One region of the Finegoldia sp. P2-F-LR genome, then DNA from elsewhere that is predicted to be linked to it. Evidence: predicted binding sites of a transcription regulator. Region 1 holds the regulator's gene; the other holds the start of a gene.
The links. The regulator HrcA, encoded in region 1, represses chaperone genes, less so after heat shock. The targets are predictions, from matches to a motif close to ATTAGCACTCNATANTATNGAGTGCTAAT.

Region 1 (6,030 bases):
TGGAACTCCCTTTGATTTAAGTTTAAATGTTGTATTTGGTTGAGTTCCTTCTGGAAGTTCAAATTCTTCTATGCCATCTAAAGTTGGAACTTCAATTTTTGAACCAAGTACAGCCTGAGCATATGTGATAGGAATATCAAAAACAATATCATTATTAATTCTTCTGAAAAATTCATGTTCTCTAATCTTTATGATAACATATAAGTCGCCTGGACTACCATTGTTTTCGCCATCATTACCTTCGCCCTTTACACTCATGATAGCTCCATTGTTTATTCCTTTAGGTATAGTAATGTTTATTGTTTTTCTTTGAACTTCGTATCCTTTACCTTTACAATTTTCACATTTTTCATCGATTACATAGCCTTCCCCATGACATTTATCACATTCTGATTGTTGTGTAAAAATTCCAAAAGGTGTTCTTTTAGTATCGTTTATAATACCAGTACCATTACATTTATCGCATTTTCTCTTTTTTGTTCCTGGCTTTGCTCCATCGCCATTACAAACATGACATTTTACCTTTTTCTTATAAGAAATTTCTTTTTTAATACCGTTAATTGAATCTTCAAAATCTATTTCCAGTTCAACTTGAATATTAGAACCTTTTCTAGGGGCATTTGGATTTCTAGAATATGATCTAGAACTAAAACCACCAAATATATCACCGAAAAAATCACCAAATATATCACCGATATCTGAAAATCCTCCACCTGATCCTTGATCAAATATTCTATCTCCGTACATATCGTATTTTTTTCTTTTTTCTTTATCACCTAAAACCTCATATGCTCCGTTAATTTCTTTAAATTTATTTTCAGCTTCAGGATCACCACTGTTTATATCTGGATGATATTTTTTCGCTAATTTTCTATATGATTTTTTTATTTCTTCTTGAGTTGCGCTTTCATTAATCTCAAGTATTTCGTACAAATTTTTCATTATTCACCATCCTAATCTACTGACTTATCTATTTTACTAAAAGATACAAAAAAATCAAGGGGTAAGAATTTTACCCCTTTTTTAAGATTTTTTAGTTATTATTTATTTTCGTCGTCATCAACAACTTCATAATCAGCATCTACAACATCATCATCTTTTTTAGATTCTTGTGAAGCTCCTGGTTGTTGAGCTGTGTTTTCATATAGTTTAGAACTTAATTTGTACATTTCCTGAGTTAATTCATCTGTCTTAGCTTTAATATCGTTGTTATCTCCTGAGTCTAGGATTGATTTTAAAGCTTCTACTTTTGAATTGATATCAGATTTTTCGGATTCTGAAACTTTGTCGCCTAGGTCTTTGATTGTCTTTTCAACTTGGTAAATTACAGATTCAGCGTTATTCTTTGTTTCAATAGTTTCTTTTTTGTTTTTATCTTCTTCAGCATACTTACTTGCTTCGTCAACTTTTCTCTTGATTTCTTCATCACTCATTTTAGTTGAAGAAGTAATTGTCATAGCTTGTTGTTTTCCAGATCCTAAATCTTTAGCACTTACGTTTACAATACCATTCGCATCAATATCAAATGTTACTTCAATTTGAGGTACTCCTCTTGGGGCTGCTGGAATTTCAGTTAAGTTGAATTGTCCTAACAAAGTATTGTCAGCTGCCATTTCTCTTTCGCCTTGTAGCACTTTGATTTCCACGGATGTTTGACCGTCAGCTGCTGTTGTAAATACTTGAGATTTTTTAGTTGGGATTGTAGTGTTTCTTTCGATTAATTTTGTACATACTCCACCTAAAGTTTCGATACCTAATGATAAAGGTGTTACATCAAGTAACAATAAATCTTTTACTTCACCGGTTAATACTCCACCTTGTAATGCTGCACCAATAGCAACACATTCATCTGGGTTAATATCTTTTTGTGGATTTTTTCCTATTAATTTTTTAACAGCTTCTTGAACAGCTGGAATTCTTGTAGAACCACCAACTAATAATACTTTTTCAATATCGTTGTGACTTAATCCAGCATCTTCTAATGCTTGTCTTACTGGTTTTAAAGATTCTTCAACCAAGTCAGATGTTAATTCATCAAATTTTGATCTTGTAATATCCATATTTAAATGAACTGGAGTTCCATTTACTGCAGAAATAAATGGTAAGTTAACATTAGTAGAAACTCTTGTAGATAGTTCTTTCTTAGCGTTTTCTGCTGCATCTTTAAGTCTTTGTTTAGAAGTAGCATCTTTTCTTAAATCTACACCATTTTCTTTCATGAATTCATCTGCAAGATAGTTTAATAATTTTTCATCAAAATCATCTCCACCTAGTCTGTTATTACCACGTGTAGCTAATACTTCGAATACGCCATCTCCAACTTCAAGGATTGAAACGTCGAATGTACCACCACCTAAGTCATAAACCATAACTTTATGTTGATCAGTTTCTTTATCAATACCATAAGCCAATGCAGCCGCTGTTGGTTCGTTGATTATTCTTTTTACGTTTAAACCAGCAATCTTACCAGCGTTTTTAGTTGCTTGTCTTTGAGAGTCTGTAAAGTAAGCTGGAACAGTAATTACTGCTTCTGTAACTTCTTCTCCTAAATAACTTTCAGTGTCAGCTTTTAATTTTTGCAAAATCATTGCTGAAATTTCTTCTGGAGAATAATCTTTACCATCAATGTTTACTTTGTATTCAGTACCCATTTCTCTTTTAATTGATGTGATTGTTCTGTCTGGGTTTGTGATTGCTTGTCTTTTTGCTGTTTCACCAACTAATCTTTCACCATCTTTAGTAAATGCTACGATTGATGGAGTAGTTCTATTACCTTCTGAGTTAGGAACTATAACTGATTCTCCACCTTCCATTACTGCTACTGCTGAATTTGTTGTACCTAAATCAATACCTATTACTTTACTCATTATAAAATCCTCCTTTAGATTTTTATCTATATTTAAAATTCTTATTTACTAACTTTGACCATTGCAGGTCTGATGCATTTATTATTTAAAATGTATCCTTTTTGGAATACTTCTAATATCATATCTGAACCATTATCACTATCTTCAGTAATAACAGCATGATGATAGTTTGGATCAAATTTGTCTGAACAATCTACTTCTTCCAAGCCAAAATCTTTTAGTGATAATAGAAGGTTGTCTCTAATTAATTCAACACCACTAGAGAACTCATCTTTTTCTTCTTTACTATCAATAGCTCTATCTAAATCATCTATTATAGGTAGAATTTTCAAAATCAAAGACTCGTTGGCTAATTCAATAGACTGTTGTCTTTCTCTATTTGTTCTATTCTTATAATTGATAAAATCCGCTTGTAATCTTTTTAAAGAGTCTTTTAAATCCTCTATTTCAGTATTTACAATTTCATCTTTATCATTATCAACTTCTTCTTTTATTGACTCATTTTTTATTGACTCATTTTCGTTTTTATTTAAATCTTCTTTTTCCAAGTTTTGATCTTCGTTTTTTAACTCTTCAGAAGATTGACTTTGTTTTAAATTTTCTTCATTATCTTTCATAATAATCCCCCCTAATAATTAATCCATTAATTCTTCTAGATAATTTAAACATAGCTTCTATTGAAAGTTCATAATTCATTCTCATAGGAGCAACAATAGCTATAACACCTATGTTATTTTTGTTGAAGAAATAAGAACTCTTGATGATTGTGTTTTCAACAAGTGATTGTTCGTTATTTTCATCTCCCACTTTAATGTCCAAGAAATTATCTGAAGAATTAAGAATATTCACTATTTTATCTTTGTCTTCAAGGTATTCTATTATGCTTTTGACTTTGTCTAAGTCGCTGTATTCACTATACTTGAAAATATTTGATAAACCTTCAACAGATACATACATTGAAGATAACTTATCTCTTTCATTTTCAATAATATCGGTAATTGCACCTTTAAAAAGATCATTATATTTATATTTTGAAGAAAATTCGTCTAAATTATCATAAACTTCATTTAGATTTTTTCCTAAAAAAAGTTTCTTCAATAGAAAATTAATCTTAATTAATTCATTTGGTTCTATGACTTGTTCTGATGAAATCACAGTATGATTTAAATCACCAGAATCATATAACGTTAATAAAACATAATTATATTCGCTAATTGGAAGTAACTCTATGTGAGATAAATGCATCCTATCTGATTTTTTTAACATAGAAATAACTGGATACTGAGTTATCTCAGAAATGAATTGAGAAGAAGATTTAATTAATTTCTCAGGTTCAACAATTCTTTCATAGGGTTTCCTGATAGACATTAATGAAGAACTAGAATCGTCAGTTTTATAAAGCTTGTCTAGGATATAATCCACATACAATCTGAAAGCTTTTTGCGATGGAATTCTTCCTGATGAAATATGAGATTGCACTAAATATCCCAAATCTCCTAAGTCGCTCATCTCATTTCTGATAGTCGCTGGACTGAATCCTATATTATAATTCTTAGATAAAACTCTAGATCCTATTGGCTGAGCAGTCTTTATATAATTGTCTATAGTAGCGAGTAAGATATTAAATTTTCTTTGTGTTAAATTTTCATTCAAGACCTCACCTCTTTTTTTGTTAGCAACCTATTACCTTGAGTGATAATAAAATTATACACTACGATTTATACTGTGTCAAGTGTTATACTAAAATATCTACGAAAAAACTATTTGACACGAAAAAACCCTGATTTGAAAAGCATAAATGGTTATTATCTAAAGTTAATAATCCTCTATTGATCCAGTTATCAATTAATTTTTTGTTCTTAGCATATAAATTTATTCCAAATTTATCTTGGTATACTTTTAAATTTAATCCTTCTTTTAATCTCATATTAGTTATTATGAATTCAAATTCTCTTTTTTCTAAATCAATTTTCTCAGAAAAACTAATAGGATTTTCATTGTTCAATATTTTTTTCTTATAATCTGGATAAAAAAACTCATTTGTATATCTGTGTTGATTTAAATAACCGGACGAAGATAAACCAAATCCGTAATAATTTTCGTCTTTCCAGTAAATCTTGTTGTGGATGGATTCAAATTTATCTTTTGCAAAATTAGAAATTTCGTAATGTTTGTATTTTTCTAAAACATTACAAATCTTTAAATACATTTCGTATTCTATATCATCATTTCGATTTATGTCTTTATAGTTTTTGTAAAGTTTTGTTCCAGGTTCTAATATCATGTTATACCAAGAAATATGGTTTGGATTAAGTTTTCTAATATAATAAAGATCATTATCTAGAGACTCTAAGGTTTGATTTGGAAATCCAAATATTAAATCAATTGAAATATTATCAATGTAACCTCTAATTATTTCAAATGACTTTAAAACATCTGATACCTTGTGCCTTCTTCCTAAAAATTTGTTGTACTCATTATTAAAAGATTGAACGCCCAATGATATTCTATCTATACCAATTTTTTTATAGTTTTGTATTTTTTCTTTTGTGACGAATTCTGGATTACATTCAATAGTAAATTCCTTTAATTGTAAGTTAAAACAGCTATCAATTACGTTATACGTTTTTTCAATATATTTAGAATCCACAAGATTCGGTGTTCCTCCTCCTATATAGATGGTATCTATTCTGTCATTAGGATTTTTGTACATATTTATTTCTTTTTGTAATAAATCAAAGTATTCATCAACTCTTTGGTATTGTTTCGTCATTGTTGAAAAATCACAATAATTACACTTATAAGCACAAAAAGGTATGTGAATATAGATTCCTTTCATAACTCCTCCTATAAAAATAAGCCAAACTTTCGCTTGGCTTAACAAATTTAATTTCCTTCATCATATTTTAAGACTGATAAGAAAGCTTCTTGAGGAACATCTACGCTACCTACAGATCTCATTCGCTTTTTACCTTCTTTTTGTTTTTCTAATAGTTTACGCTTTCTAGTTATATCTCCACCGTAACACTTAGCAAGTACATCTTTTCTGTATGCTTTTATAGTTTCTCTTGCGATAATTTTATTTCCTATTGCAGCTTGTACAGGAATTACAAATTGATGTCTTGGTATTTCATCTTTAAGTTTCGTTACTATTTTTCTTGCT
Region 2 (6,030 bases), 110 kb from region 1:
AACGAAATCACTCCAGGTAACTTTATTTTCAGAACAAGAGAATTTGAACAAATGGAATTAGAATTCTTCTGTGAACCAGGAACTGATTTGGAATGGTTCGAATATTGGAGAAATTTCTGTAAAGAATTCTTATTGAATTTGGGAATGAAAGAAGAAAACTTAAGACTTAGAGATCACGAACAAGAAGAACTATCATTCTACTCAAAAGCTACAACAGACTTTGAATATCTATTCCCATTTGGATGGGGAGAATTATGGGGAATTGCAGACAGAACTGATTACGATTTGTCAAAACACAGCGAAGGTTCTGGAGAAAAGCTAGAATATATGGATCCAACTACAAATGAAAAATACACTCCATATTGTATAGAACCATCTGTAGGTGTAGACAGAATGTTTTTATCTTTCTTGTGTGATGCTTATGAAGAAGAGCAATTAGAAGACAATTCTACAAGAACTGTTTTAAAGATTCATCCTGCATTAGCGGCATATAAAGTTGCAGTTCTTCCTTTAACTAAAAAATTAAATGATAAGGCAATGGAAGTTTATAACGAATTAGCTAAGAATTTCATGACTCATTTTGATGATGCTGGTTCAATTGGTAAGAGATACAGAAGAGAAGACGAAGCAGGAACTCCATATTGTGTAACGATAGATTTTGATACTCTAGAAGATAATACCGTTACTATCAGAGATAGAGATACTATGGAACAAAAAAGAATGACAGTTGAAGAAATTATAGAATTTGTTAATAAAGAAATGGAGTTTTAATTATATGACAGAAACATTAAATCCGTTGGAAAACGCAAGATATCAAATTAAAAAAGCTTGCGAAATTTTAAAATTAGACGATAGCGTTTATGAATTATTAAAAGATCCCTACAGAGTCATTGAAATAAATATTCCAGTGAAAATGGATGATGGATCAATGAAAGTATTTAAAGGATATAGATCACAACATAATAATGCAATGGGTCCTACAAAAGGTGGTTTGAGATTTAGAGAAGATGTTAACTTGGATGAAGTTAAAGCTTTGTCTATATGGATGACCTTTAAATGTCAAGTAACTAATCTACCTTATGGTGGAGGAAAAGGTGGAATAATTGTAGATCCATCAAAGCTTTCTGAAGGGGAATTGGAAAGATTATCCAGAGGATTCGTTGATGGAATGTACAAATATTTAGGAGAAGATTTTGATATCCCGGCCCCAGATGTTAATACAAATGGGAAAATTATGAGTTGGATGGCTGATGAGTACAACAAATTAACTGGTACTAATCAAATGGGAACTTTCACTGGTAAACCAATTGAGTTTGGGGGATCATTGGGAAGAACAGAAGCTACAGGATTTTCAGTAGCTCTAAGTGCAAAAAAAGCTGTTTTAAATTTGAATAAAAAACTAGAAGAAACGACTGTTGCATTACAAGGATTAGGTAATGTTGGTATTTATACTTTAAAATACGTGCTTGAACATGGTATGAAAGTCAAATACATCATGGAATACAATAAGCAAAGAGGAGTATTTGCAATTCACAAGGAAGACGGATTCAACTTTGAAGAATGCTACGAAATTGCTCAAACAAAAGAAAAAGACTTTGCTAGCATTGAAGGATGCGAAGTAATTTCAAATGAGGATTTTTTTGCGGCTGATGTTGATGTTATTATACCTGCAGCTTTGGAAAATGCAATTACAACTGAAAATGTTAATTCAATTAAAGCGAAAATAATTGTAGAAGGTGCAAATGGACCTATAACAAAGGATGCAGATGAAATCTTAAATGAAAAAAATGTAGTTATTGTTCCAGATATTTTGGCAAACTCTGGTGGAGTTACTGTATCTTATTTTGAATGGGTACAAAATAAAGCAGGATATTATTGGTCTGAGGAAGAAGTCATAGACAAAGAATATCAATTGATTAATAAATCATTTGATGAAATTTGGGAATTATCTGAAAAGCTTAATATAACATTGAGACAAGCTGCTTATGTACATTCAATCAAAAAGATTAGCGAGACAATGAAAATACGCGGATGGTATTAATGCAAACACAAATAGAATTTAATGATGAATTAAAACTTACTAAAATTGAACAATCATCTTTTAACCCTACCCACATTTTTGAATGTGGACAGGCGTTTAGATGGTACAAAGAAGACGATATGTCCTATACAACTGTTGATGGTGACATGTACTGTAATGTAAGTTTGATTGGAGATTACGTTTATATCAAAAACTGTACAGAAGAAGATTACTATAAAAAATGGGAAAATTATTTTGATTTGAAAACAGATTATTCAGAAATCAAAGAAAAATTATCTTTCAATGAAACTTTAAAAAACGCATTAGAATATGGTGATGGAATCAGAATATTAAATCAAGATAAATTTTCTACAATAATTTCATTCATAATCTCAGCAAACAATCAAATACCTAGAATTATGAAATCTGTAAATATAATTTGTGAAAATTACGGAAAATTTTTGGGCGAATTTAACGGTAGAAAATTATATTCTTTTCCTAAGCCTGAAGATTTAGCAAAAGTACCAGTGGAAGAAATGAGAGAAGTGTGCCGTGTTGGATTCAGAGATAAAAGAATTGTAGATGTGTCAAAAATGGTTGCAAATAACGAGTTTGATATTTTGAAAATTGATAACTTATCAAACGAAGAATTAAGAAAAGAATTAATTAAACTTCCAGGAGTAGGACCAAAAGTTGCTGATTGTATTATGCTTTTTTCATACAACAGACACAACACATTTCCAGTTGATGTGTGGATAAAACGAGTTATGGAATATTTGTTTATTAAAGAAGAAACAAATAAAAATTTAATTGCAAAATATGCGGACGATTTGTTTGGAGATTATGCTGGATATGCACAGCAATATTTATTCTACTATGGAAGAGAAAATACTATCGGAAAATAACTTTGAGAATTTCATCATAGAAAATAGAATTAAAGCAAGAAATATCAAAATAAATTGAGTTATTTGCTTTTAAATGCTAATAAATACGTTTGATAAAAACAAAACTGTGGTTTATTATATAAGAGGATTAACACTCAACGGGTCAGAGTGCTAACAAAAGATTCTGAAGGAGGATATCATGAATTTAAAACCTATTGGTGATAGATTAGTATTAAAAAAACAAGAAAAAGAAGAAGAAAAAACATTCTCTGGAATAGTTCTCCCATCTTCAGCCAAAGAAGCTCCTGTTTATGCAGAAGTTTTAGCTATTGGATCTGAAGTAGAAGAAGACGAAAAAATGAAAGGCAATATTAAAGTTGGAGATAAAGTTATATACTCAAAATACGCTGGAACAGAAATAAAACTAGAAGACACAGAATATATATTAGTTAAATATGAAGATATTCTAGCAGTTGTAGAATAGGAGGATAAATTTTATGGCAAAACAAATCAAATTTTCAGACGATGCTCGTAAAAGCATGGTAGAAGGTATTAATAAATTATCAGATACAGTTAAAGTTACATTGGGACCAAAAGGTCGTAATGTAGTTTTGGATAAAGAATATGGCGCACCTTTGATTACAAATGACGGTGTTTCAATCGCAAGAGAAATCGAACTTGAAGATGAATACGAAAACATGGGTGCACAATTAGTAAAAGAAGTTGCTACTAAAACTAATGATGTAGCAGGTGATGGTACAACTACTGCAACACTTTTAGCACAAGCAATTATTAGAGAAGGCTTGAAAAACTTAGCAGCTGGTGCTAATCCAATTGTTTTACAAAAAGGTATCAGAAAAGCTGTTGAAAAATCCGTGGAAGCTATTAAATCTAGAAGTCACAGTGTTACAACTAAAGAAGAAATAGCAAATGTTGGTAGCGTATCAGCAGCTGATGAAACTATTGGTAAACTAATTGCAGAAGCTATGGAAAAAGTTGGAAATAATGGTGTAATTACTGTTGAAGAATCAAAATCTATGGGAACAATATTAAATGTTGTAGAAGGTATGGAATTCGACAGAGGATATGTATCTCCTTATATGGTTTCTGATTCAGACAAAATGGTAGCAGCAATGGAAGATCCATTCATTTTAGTTACTGACAGAAAGATTACAAACATTCAAGATATATTACCATTACTTGAACAAGTTGTTCAACAAGGTAAGCCATTATTTATAATTGCTGAAGATGTTGAAGGTGAAGCATTAGCAACATTAGTTTTAAATAAAATCAGAGGAACATTCAACTGTGTAGCAGTGAAGGCGCCAGGCTTTGGGGACAGAAGAAAAGAAATGCTTGAAGATATATGTATTTTAACTGGAGCTCAATTGATCGCAGAAGATTTGGGAATCGAACTAAAAGATGCATCATTTGATATGCTTGGTAGAGCTAGAAAAGTCAATGTATCAAAAGACAAGACAACTATTGTTGACGGAAATGGTGAACAATCTAAGATTGAAGAAAGAATTAACCAAATTCAAAACAGAATTCCTGAAACTGATTCTGAATATGATAGAGAAAAACTTCAAGAAAGATTAGCGAAATTATCTGGTGGAGTTGCTGTAATTGAAGTTGGAGCAGCTACAGAAACAGAATTAAAAGAAAGAAAATTGAGAATAGAAGATGCACTTGCAGCAACAAGAGCAGCCGTTGAAGAAGGTATTGTAGCTGGTGGTGGAACAGTTCTATTAGATGTTCTAGAAGAAGTTGAAAAACTTGTCGATGAAGTTGAAGGCGATGAAAAAACAGGAGTTAAGATAATTCTAAAAGCTTTAGAAGAACCAGTAAAACAAATCGCAATTAATGCTGGAATCGACGGATCTGTTATAGTTGAAAATGTTAAAAATAAAGACAAAGGAATTGGATTTGATGCATACAAAGGTGAATATGTAGATATGTTAAAAGCTGGTATTGTAGATCCAACAAAAGTAACATTATCTGCATTACAAAATGCAGCATCTGTTGCAAGTTTATTATTGACAACAGAAGCAGCAGTAGTTTCTATAAAAGAAGACGAACCAGCTATGCCTCAACCAGGTCCTGGCGCGTATATGTAGACAAATCAAAGGTGAGGATATATTCCTCATCTTTTTTTGCAAGGAACTAAAAATGTTAGTTGAAAATGGATATCGGGTATATATACAATAAGTTGGTGAGATAATGAATAATTACGATTTAATAAATGAAGTGCTTGGAAAAACAAGTGAAGAAATACAAAAAATGAGTCCAATAAATATATTATTGGTTGGAAAATCTGGAGTTGGCAAATCGACTTTAATTAATGGAATGTTTAGAGATAATTTAGTGGAGACTGGAGTTGGAAAGCCTGTCACTAAATATTTGCAAAAAATTACTAAAGAAAATATTGCTATTAATTTATACGACACTCAAGGACTTGAACTTAACTCACAAAATCAAAGAGAAGTTCTTACAGAAATAACAACTTTATTAAAAGATTTAAAACGTCAAGGCGAAAAAGATAGAATTCATTTGGTATATTATTGTATTAACTCAAATGGGTCTAGGATAGAAGATTCTGAAATATCTCTTATTAACTCCTTAAAACAGTTCGCACCAGTAATTATAGTCTTAACACAATCTCTAGGAGAAAATTCTGAAAAATTAAAAGAATACATTCAAGATTTGGATTTAGACGTGGCAGATGTTATTGAAATACTTGCAAAGCCATACCGAATTAACGATATGGTCATTGAAGAAAAAGGATTAAAAGAGCTGATGACTAAAAGTTTTGAACTTTTAGATGAGGAAATTAAAAATTCTTTTATTAATGCCCAACATGTCGATATTGATTTAAAAACAAAAACGGCAAGACGTTGGGCAAAAAGATATATAAAAACAGCTTTTGGTATTGGATTTGTTCCTATACCTTTCTCAGATGCATCGATTTTAGTGCCTATGCAAATTGGAATGATAGCTCATATTAATTCTATATTTGGAATATCGATGGATAAACAAAGAGTTGCTTCAATCATAGCGGCGATTGGAGGGACTGGAGGGGCTACTTTTGCAGGAAGATTTATAGTAACAAATGCTTTGAAGTTTATT

Region 2: the regulator HrcA is predicted to act here: its motif matches at 3,052-3,080, upstream of ACU68W_RS01060 (co-chaperone GroES).

Annotation. Positions count from the first base shown of each region.
Region 1 covers NZ_JBRFJF010000001.1:98,259-104,288, forward strand. The annotation lists gene dnaJ (molecular chaperone DnaJ) at 1-942, opposite strand, end outside; gene dnaK (molecular chaperone DnaK) at 1,041-2,867, opposite strand; gene ACU68W_RS00520 (nucleotide exchange factor GrpE) at 2,909-3,484, opposite strand; gene hrcA (heat-inducible transcriptional repressor HrcA) at 3,474-4,520, opposite strand; gene hemW (radical SAM family heme chaperone HemW) at 4,603-5,706, opposite strand; gene lepA (translation elongation factor 4) at 5,754-6,030, opposite strand, start outside.
Region 2 covers NZ_JBRFJF010000001.1:212,359-218,388, reverse strand. The annotation lists gene ACU68W_RS01075 (glycine--tRNA ligase) at 1-771, shown strand, start outside; gene ACU68W_RS01070 (Glu/Leu/Phe/Val family dehydrogenase) at 776-2,041, shown strand; gene ACU68W_RS01065 (DNA-3-methyladenine glycosylase family protein) at 2,041-2,925, shown strand; gene ACU68W_RS01060 (co-chaperone GroES) at 3,104-3,388, shown strand; gene groL (chaperonin GroEL) at 3,402-5,021, shown strand; gene ACU68W_RS01050 (GTPase) at 5,125-6,030, shown strand, end outside.